DNA from 2 places in the Paenibacillus xylanexedens genome. Region 2 is predicted to be linked to the other one. Evidence: riboswitches for the same ligand, from Rfam matches in the RefSeq annotation. Region 2 holds a riboswitch; the other holds the start of a gene.
What was found. Region 2 has a riboswitch for thiamine pyrophosphate ahead of BS614_RS05835 (ABC transporter substrate-binding protein). Riboswitches for the same ligand answer to the same signal wherever they lie in the genome.
Positions count from the first base shown of each region.

Region 1: another riboswitch for thiamine pyrophosphate. It lies ahead of BS614_RS08295 (ABC transporter ATP-binding protein); the one in region 2 lies ahead of BS614_RS05835 (ABC transporter substrate-binding protein).

Region 1 is NZ_CP018620.1:1,879,331-1,884,195, forward strand. Features, by position in the region: gene BS614_RS08290 (ABC transporter permease) at 1-428, opposite strand, end outside; gene BS614_RS08295 (ABC transporter ATP-binding protein) at 418-1,182, opposite strand; TPP riboswitch at 1,340-1,442, opposite strand; gene BS614_RS08300 (radical SAM/SPASM domain-containing protein) at 1,660-2,535, shown strand; gene BS614_RS08305 (pectate lyase) at 2,883-3,551, shown strand; gene BS614_RS08310 (ECF transporter S component) at 4,187-4,780, shown strand; gene BS614_RS08315 (ABC transporter ATP-binding protein) at 4,781-4,865, shown strand, end outside.
Region 2 is NZ_CP018620.1:1,281,823-1,286,687, forward strand. Features, by position in the region: gene BS614_RS05835 (ABC transporter substrate-binding protein) at 112-1,152, opposite strand; TPP riboswitch at 1,461-1,573, opposite strand; gene BS614_RS05840 (NAD-dependent epimerase/dehydratase family protein) at 1,719-2,474, opposite strand; gene BS614_RS05845 (VOC family protein) at 2,492-2,878, opposite strand; gene BS614_RS05850 (DUF2798 domain-containing protein) at 3,053-3,562, shown strand; gene BS614_RS05855 (MFS transporter) at 3,987-4,865, opposite strand, start outside.

The sequences.
Region 1 (4,865 bases), 600 kb from region 2:
ACGGCGACTTTGCTCCACAACGTATAGCCAAACCACAGGATGAACACGGGAGACAAGGCAATCAGCGGGATGGTCTGACTGATTACGATGAAGGGATACAAGGCCTTTTCAATCGATCGGTTCATATGCATGCCTGTTGCCAGCGTAATTCCAGTCACTATGGACAAGACAAAACCAACAACAACCTCCATAAAGGTAGCAGGCAGATGGATGGTCAACAGCAGACGGCGATGTTCAACCAGTGAGCTTGCGATGGCCGTGGGTGCAGGAATGATGAAGGAGGGCACCCATCCCATACGCACAATCACTTCCCAGATCGCCATTAATAAGAACATGAGCATAATAAACAAACCATATTGGGAAAACGACCTCGAGAGCCACTTTAAACACCACGTCCAAACGCTAACCTCAGCTCTATCATTTTGCATGTAATTGTTCCTCCAGTTGTCGTCTCATCTGCACGAGAGCCGGTTGGTAGATCATGTCCGAATGCCTTGGGCGTGGTAAAGGAACTGTCATCTCCCGCAACTGCTGACCTTGCCTTCCTGGAGTTAACAGAATGATACGGTCACTTAACAGCAGGGCTTCTTCAATGTCATGTGTAATGAACAGCACGGTTTGTCCAAAGTCCTCCCACAGCTCCAACAACCAGCGATGCATTTCTCGTTTGGTTAAGGCGTCGAGTGCACCGAAGGGTTCATCCAGTAACATGAGCTGCCCGCCTGTAAGCAAGGTACGCAGCAATGCCACCCGCTGCCGCATGCCGCCGGATAACTCATCTGGATAGGCCTGCTCATAACCGGACAAGCCGAACCTTGCCAATCCTGCGATGATATCGGCTCGCAGCTTCTCCTTGTTCTGTCGGCCTGGTGCAAGCTCGGCAGGCAGCATGCAGTTCTCCATGACGGTACGCCAGGATAACAGCAGATCTTTCTGCGGCATATAAGCGACTCGTCCGAGCCGTTGTCCTTGCGGTACATCAGCTATATCGATGGTGCCAACGGTTGGCTCAAGCAAGCCTGCGAGCAGCTTGAAGAGTGTGCTTTTACCTGATCCGCTGGAGCCGATGAGCGAGACAAATTCTCCTTGTTGAACCTGAAGCGACACATTGGCGAGCACGGGTGAATCCTTTTTTTCAGGAAAAGCGAAGCTAACGTTGTGAATGGTTACATGGTTGTTCATCTGATCCTCCCCCCTTGATGTCAGACTGCTGGAATAACAACGGCATCCTGTACTCTGCAAAAGGAACAAAAAAGACCCACCCATTTCCGGAGAAATGAGTGGGTCTGTAAGTTAAATCCGCAATTTATCTTCACATTCATGAAAAAATTCCGCTTACTAAAAGGCCGCTCCACTTCCCTCCGCTGGTATGATCCAGATCAGGTTCAAAGGGTCCGAATAGTCATATTCGTCTCAGCCGCAAGGCTCCCCTAGTGCAAAAGTTCAAGATATGCAGTTGTCTGTTCAGCATATATCACTCGAACATGAACTGTAAAGAGGCAGCATGATGGAATTCTTGAGATGAACTTGGAGCCAGAGCCGAACAACTGAACAATTTACCTTGGCTCATGAACCCGATATAATAGTGGTGGCGCATATTGGCCGGATCACAAATGCAGGTGGGATTGTTCTCCCTCCTAGGCAGAATGGGGACCCGAGTTGAAAACGTTCAAAAAAGTATATATTGAGATCACAAGTATCTGTAATCTGGCGTGCAGCTTCTGTCCTCAGACGCAGCGTGCCAAAGGATTCATTGACCCTGAAGTCTTCAACAATATACTGGATCAAGTTAAACCACACACCAATCATATTTATCTACATGTCAAAGGCGAACCCTTGTTGCACCCCAAAATAGATCTGCTGCTTGATTCCGCACATGAGAAGGGACTCAAGGTGAACATTACAACGAATGGTACACTCTTGCCCAAGACTCAGCATAAATTGCTTGGCAAACCGGCGCTGCGGCAGATGAATTTCTCCCTGCACAGCTTCGATGGGCATGAAGGTTCAACAGACCGTGACGGATACCTGCGTCATATTTTGTCCTTTGTACACGAGGCCGTTAAGCACAATGTCATCATCTCATTCCGACTGTGGAATCTGACGCAGGATAACTTCACAAATGCTCAGATGAATCGAAATCGGGAGACCCTTGAAGTGTTGGAACGTGAGTTCAATCTGGACTTCCGCATTGAGGAAAAAGTGGTTCCAGGCAGCGGGGTCAAAATTGCCCGAAATGTATATCTGAATCAGGACCATGAGTTCCAGTGGCCGAGTCTGGATGCACCTGAAGATGACGGCAAAGGTTTTTGCCATGCATTGCGTGGTCAGGCAGCTGTGCTTGTGGATGGAACGGTGGTTCCATGCTGTCTCGATGGCGAGGGTGTGATTAACCTTGGTAATGTGCACGAGAAGTCATTCTCGGAGATTATTGAGGGTGAGCGAGCGAACAATCTGGTATATGGCTTCTCCAAGCGGGAAGCTGTGGAAGAGTTGTGTCGAAAGTGCGGTTATCGTCAGAGATTCGGAGCCTGATATCTTATATCAGCAAGCCAGAAGCCATTCAAGATCACACATTTGGAGACAAATGTAGTGGTCTTTCTTTGTTACCGGGGAATAAGTGAGGGGTACATACGTTACAAATGAGCATACCAGAGGTTGATATCAGCATATTGCTTGAGTGACCTGATATGCAAAAAATGCTGATAAGACAGGGATTGTGCGATGTCATGATATATCTGATCTAATGATTATTCTAGTTACCTTCCTTATTTGGTAGGATTAGGTTGTGGTTCGGACAGAGGTGCACCTCTGACGAACTTCAGGACAAGCTCAGGCTTGTACTCTACCAAAAAACGAGAGAATAAGGGAGGAATAAAGTTATGAAAAAAATATTGACGTTGTTGCTGTCGGCTGGTTTGGTTGCTTCCGTATTTGGTGTAGCTCCGGTTGCTGCTGCACCTACCGTTGTAAATTCAACGATTGTTGTTCCAAAGGGCACGACCTATGACGGCCAAGGTAAAACATTTGTAGCCAATCCTTCCACACTGGGCGACGGATCTCAAGCAGAAAATCAGAAGCCAGTCTTCCGTCTGGAGGCAGGGGCCACGCTCAAAAACGTAAACATTGGATCACCAGCTGCTGATGGTGTTCACTGTTATGGTAACTGTAATATATCGAATGTAGTCTGGGAGGACGTGGGCGAGGATGCTCTGACATTGAAGTCTGCCGGAACGGTTAACATTACCGGTGGGGCAGCGTATAAGGCTTATGATAAAGTGTTCCAGATGAATGCAGCTGGAACAATTAACATCAAAAATTTTCGTGCAGATGATATTGGCAAACTGGTTCGCCAAAATGGTGGAACTTCCTTTGCAGTTAACATGACGCTGGATAACTCCAACATTTCTAATGTAAAAGATTCGATTATGCGTACAGACAGCAGCTCATCACAAGGGAAAATTACGAATACCCGTTATTCCAAAGTACCAACGTTGTTCAAGGGGTTTGCTTCGGGGAAAACGAGCCAGTCTGGGAACACGCAATATTAAGAACAGGGATACCTTGGAATACGCATTGAAGGCGTGTACGGATAAGGTAGCTATTTCACATCGTGAAGTATGTCCAAAAGGCATCCAGGGGGATGCCTTTTCCTATGACAACTTTTGATTTTTGTAGAGACCATTGCCACAAATACCCATCTGATGTACATTAGAAGCAATGAAATAAGTGAACCGGGAGCTCAATGAAGTTGGGCTGAGAGAGTGGCCTTGTGCCGCTGACCGTACATCTGATCTGGGTAATGCCAGCGTAGAGAACATGGATTTGCGATATGTAAGGGTGAATTGTGGGAATGAACATGGATGAACAACAGACCTCTTTGAACTGTGGTGGTGTATCTGCCATGACGGAGGGGTGCTGGTTGATATTCCGTATTTTCGACATCCATCCATTACATCATTGTGAGGATTGTACACTGTACGTAAGGCCTGCCCGGAACCGGGGAGGCTTTTTCGTTTATTTTTAGAGGTTGTTCAAAAAGTCTGCTTTTGATTACGAAGGATGCCTGACGGCATCATCAGCATCGAATATGGAATTCAGCCCATCTTCTTGGTACTGAAAACCACTCTTTTTGAACACACACTTTTATAACCCCCACAGGGAACAAAGGAAGGACGTAGAGAACATGGCAACAACAGCAGGCAACAAGCGATTGAAACTAACGGATATTCTGGTAACCATCGTGATCGCAGTAGTGTTTGGGGTGATTTACAAGATATGGGGACCTACATATGACTTAATGAAACCATTTGGCGTTCATGCGGAGCAGATGATCTACGGTATGTGGTTTATGGCGGGCACGTTTGCTTTTGTTATCATTCGTAAACCAGGCGTGGCTATTCTTGCCGAAGTTGCGGCTTCAACGGTAAGTGCTTTTCTGGGTAGTGAATGGGGCATGTCCACACTTGTATACGGTCTGTTGCAAGGATTGGGAGCAGAGATATTCTTCGCCGCATTTTTGTATCGCAAAACCAATCTGTTTGTCACCTGTCTTGCAGCCATAGGAGCTGCAGCAGCTTCGCTTTTGTTGGATTACCAGTACGGGTATATTGATTCACTCTCGGCGTGGAATTATACGTTATTTATCGGATTCCGCTTCATCGGAAGCATTTTGATTGCAGGAGTGTTCGCTTATTATCTCGCCAAAGCATTGGAACTGACCGGTGTAACACGCTCACTCAGACCGGTATCGAAACAGGATTATGAGGCGCTGGATTAGATGAGCGGAGAGGGGAATTCGCAAGCGGTAAGTGTGACAAATCTAAGATGCAAGTTCCCGGGAGAGAAAGCCTTGGTATTTCAAG
Region 2 (4,865 bases):
TATGCTTCCGAAGGAGCTTTCTTTCAGAAAGCTTTTAGGTGAGCGCTTCGCTTCTTCAGATGGGTTCTGCACTCTTCGTTCTTGTGTAAAAAAGTTAAACTTAAGCAATTTTTATTGGGGTAAAAACTCGTTTGTATATGCTTTGCTCACATCGATCTGTTCATCCAGCAGTTTTTTGCTAAACATCCAGTCGGTATAGTTCTGCCACACTTCCTGTTTTTGCTCACCCCAGCGCGGGGCGTCATCTGTGTACTTTGGACTAAGCCATTTCTGGCTTGCCAGTACGAGGTCTTTATCCAGATCCGGTACGGCCTTAATCAGAATGTTCGCTGCGTCTTCGGGATGATCAATCGCATATTGATACCCTTCTGAAGTGGCCTTCAGGAATGCTTTCACCAACTCAGGGTCGTTTTGGATCGTCTGCTCGTTTGTTACGAGGACAGGCGTGTAGTAATCCAATGCATCTGAATAATCCTTCACATATAACATGTCGATTGGTTCCCCGCGCAGTTCGGCTTCAATACCTGTCCAGGCGTAGAAAATCCACGCGAAATCAATGTCCCGTTTCACTGCGGTGAAAAAGTCAGCGTCACCCATGTTAATGTTTTTCACTTTGGATACATCTGCTCCGTCGCCTTCCATAATGGATTGCATCACGGCTTCTTCGACTGGGGAACCCCAACCGCCATAGGTTTTACCTTCAAAATCTTTCGGTGACTTGATATTCCGATCCGCCGGAGCAGCGAACCCGGAGGTATTATGCTGAATAACTGCTGCGATGGAGACCAATGGAACACCCTGTGTGCGGGCTTGAGTTACACTCTCCTGATAACTTACGCCAAAAGGCACTTCATTCGAGGCAACCATTGTATCTGCGCCACCGGCACCTGGTTGTACAATCTCCACGTTCAAGCCTTCGGCCTTATAAAAACCTTGATCTACAGCTGTATACAGGCCTGTATGATTCGTATTCGGTGTCCAGTCGAGCACCACTTTAATATCTTTCAGGGCGGCAGTGTCACCTTCGTTGCTGCTTTCCGTATTTGTGTTGCCGTTCTGCCCAGCTGGGGCAGCTTCTTTGCCACCACATGCGGCTACAGTCACCATAAGCACGCATAAGAGCAACAATCCCATCGTTTTACGCCATTTCATCTGTGGTTCTCTCCTTCGGTATGTCCGGCCGATTGGCACGGGGTACTCCTTGGCTTCATATCCAATCATCTTGCATAAATCGACAGATTTATACCAGTTGAGATCCGGATGACGTTATTTTTGAGCGTAAGTAAACGTCCATCGATGTCATTCAAGGAAGCCAGACCGCGTTTAGCGGCAGTTTTTCTTGCAATATCAGAAAGGTGATGCTTCCAAACTTATACTTTCTGATAGTAACAAAAAAAGCGCCCCGTAATCCGGGACGCGTGCAGGCGTTAGAGAGGTGGCGTTCAGCCATAGGGCTGTGCCATTTCGATATACTCCGATTCCTACGCTGGCATGATCCAGATCAGGTCTAAGGGTTAGTATCTTGGTGGGATACACTCTCAGCCGGCCAATTCCGACTCCCCTGGGAAACTATGAAGTTACGGGCATTACTAGGTGTAATTATAGGCCAGCCGGTGGAACGTGTCCAGTCAGGAACTGGATAGGGACATGTATGAACTTATCAAACAGGCCATTATACATATGTATAACAGCCTGTTTAGATGTGTTATTTTCAATAATTATCGTGGCGAATCATATAAGGAAATCTGGCTGAGTGCAAAAGCATCGGATTTGGGGTCATAACCTACCTGTCTCTGAGTGGTTTCCAGATTTAATCGTTTAAACCGATTATTCGAGATCCCATGCAGTATGGTGAAGGGTTCCAGATCTGTAGTTGTAATTGCTTTGAACATCAAATCACACAAGTCAGACGGACTAATATACGCGCTCATATCCCTTGCCTCCAGAACTGGTCCGTCCGGTTGAAAATCATCATATGCACCTATACGTATCGCAACACTTTGTAAACCTTCGGTATACGCAAAATAGGAAGCGAGCGATTCTCCAAAACATTTGCTAACCCCGTACAAATTCCGTGGGCGTGTCGGCATGTCCGGATAGACCTGAGCATCAATGGGATACCCCTCGATCGTCTGTGCACTGCTTGCCAGAATGACTCTTCGTACACCTTGGTCCTTGGCTGCACGGAATACATTAAATGTACCTTTGATATTGATGTCCAACAACGATTCATAAAATCCGGCATTCGGTGAAGGATCTCCCGCCAGATGTACAACCACATCCATGCCTTCGCAAGCATGCTGACAGGCTTCAGGATCTGTCACATCCAGTGTCATGATCTCATGGCCGGTCCCTTGATACGTATGCAGTCTGTCGATATTTAAATCCGTTAGTCGCAGGTGAAATGTCTCTGACAAGTGTTGGGACAAGTCACGTCCAATTTTTCCGGCTGCGCCGGTAATTAAAATGTTCATAAAATCAGCTCCATTTCTTAGCGCTGGAAGAACTCAATCCATTCCTTTTCAGGTCCATAGATGAAGAAATAACGGTAATCGTTAGGCAGTGTGATGATCTCTCCATCGATAAATTCGGCTTCGGTGGCTTGGATGCGTTTGTACTCAGAATCAAGATCATCCACGTGGATGGCAAAATGGTGCACGGTTCCTTCGGAAGGCAGCTTGTCGCTGTACCCTTGAATTAACTCAATCTCAGTCTCGTTACTTCCATTGAAGCCAAGAAAGGCGAGCTGAATGACGCCGTTAGTATGGGTTACCCGGTCTTTCAATTCAAGACCAACAATCTCCGTATAGAAACGGAGTGTGGTCTCCAGATCACGCACGGCAATACCGATATGGTCAATGCGTTTTTGAAAACTCACAATCAAAAACCTCCTTATATAGTGAAATTTTCTACCATTTTAAGGGATATCATAGGGCTATACCACGGGGTTGTCAAATATAGTTTTAAATTGGAAAAATCACAATTGTTCACAGAATGTTCACTTATGTGGAGGGTTTCCTCATCTCTATAATTACGAAGGTAAACAGAGAGGATGAGAGAATTGCCAACCAGCAAGAAGGAACAAATTATTTTCGGATTAATGATGTGTATAGGAATGGTCTTGGTCATGATGTTCTTCAATCTATGGCACAGTGGGTTACTCGGCAAGATGTCCCCGCTTGAGATACTGCTTCAATTCATACTATGTTTTGTCATCGCGTTTCTGGTGGAGTCTTTCATTGTTGGCCCTGTGGCGAGAAAGATTGCATTCTCCTTGCCCTTTGACAAGTCCAACAAGATTTTGGGTGTGCTCGTCATGTCATTTTTCATGGTGATTGGCATGGTTCTGATCATGTCCATGTATGGAATGATTTCAGCGTATCTTGCAGACCAATTAAGTGGGGGTTCCATATTCCGTACCTATCTTCAGACGATCGCTCGCAACTTCAGCCTGGCGCTTCCATATCAGTTAATCATTCTGGGACCACTCGTGCGATATGTATTCGGTAAATTCATCAAGGATAACGGGCCCGTAATGCCTGTCGTTAACAAAAGTGTGTGATTCACCCAGACCCAAAGTATTTCCTGGGCAATCTTGTGCAAATGAATAGATCGTATTCTCACCTTTAATGAAAGGTGATCAGAGAGGCAAAGATAGGACACTTGCCACCATGATAACAGCGCTAACGAATCGAGAACGCCTTATTAGGCCAGTTTTTAAGGAATGAAAAATCTAACGAATCTCAGCGGCGTTATTATGCAAAAAACCTCCAACGAGGCATTTAATTGAAGTTAATTATCTATAATAACGTCTCTAGGATTCGTTAGATTTCAAACATGCGGAAATGGATGGGAATAGCGTGTGTTAGGTTCATTAGAACAGAGTAACGCTACAAAAAAATGCCCACTGTCAGGTCATGACAGTAGACATTTCAATATCTTTAATAGGTATTTCTAATCCTCAGGACTAGACCAACACAGAACTGTTAAGTCGCAGAATTCACTATATGTTTGTTCTGCCATTGATACGTGATTACGCTAATGACAAACAGGCCAACTGCAAAGATCGCAAGCATCCATGCAGACTGATTAACCGCCAGATGATCAAGACTCCATCCCGTAGTCAAAGGCAGAATGGCACCGCCAACCCCACCTGAGGCAATCAAAATGCTGGGTGTGGATTCTTCTGTTCCGGGCAGCAGTTTACTGGCAAAGACAAGGGCAATGGAGAATATCCCTGACATCGCAAGTCCAAGCAGTAAGATGATGAGAAATGCAGACCAGATTTGGTTTGTGAATGGAAATATCATTAACAAGAGAACAGATGCAAGACAACTGTACAGGACATATACGCGGTATTGGAATTTCTCTGCGATATACCCGGCGAAGAGCCGTCCCACGGACATGGCAATCCAGAAACAGGTGACACTAAGGGCTGCTCCGGCTTCCTTCATGTTCATTTTCTCAATCAGAATCGCTGGCATGAAGTTCGCAAGACTCATCTCTGTGCCAACATATAGGAAGAAGAATAGGACGAATAATACCAGAAGAGTCCTGTTACGGCCACGATAGGTTGGACTGGATGTACTTGCAGATGCGGGATGCATCTCACCCGCTGTCCCAGCAGAGTGCGTATTTACGGGAGCTTGATTTGAACTCTGTCGCTCTAGAAACTTATCGAGTTCACCGAATGATCCTTTTGCCCAGAAAACAAAGGTCAGCGCTGCGCAGATCGCAACAACGAGAAAGGAGAGACGCCAGTATCCGGCAGCAATCAGACCGCTGGCAATGAGCGGCATGACCATCGCTCCGATCCCGAATAACACTTCCAGTCGACTCATGGCAACGGCTGTATTGTCTTTGAT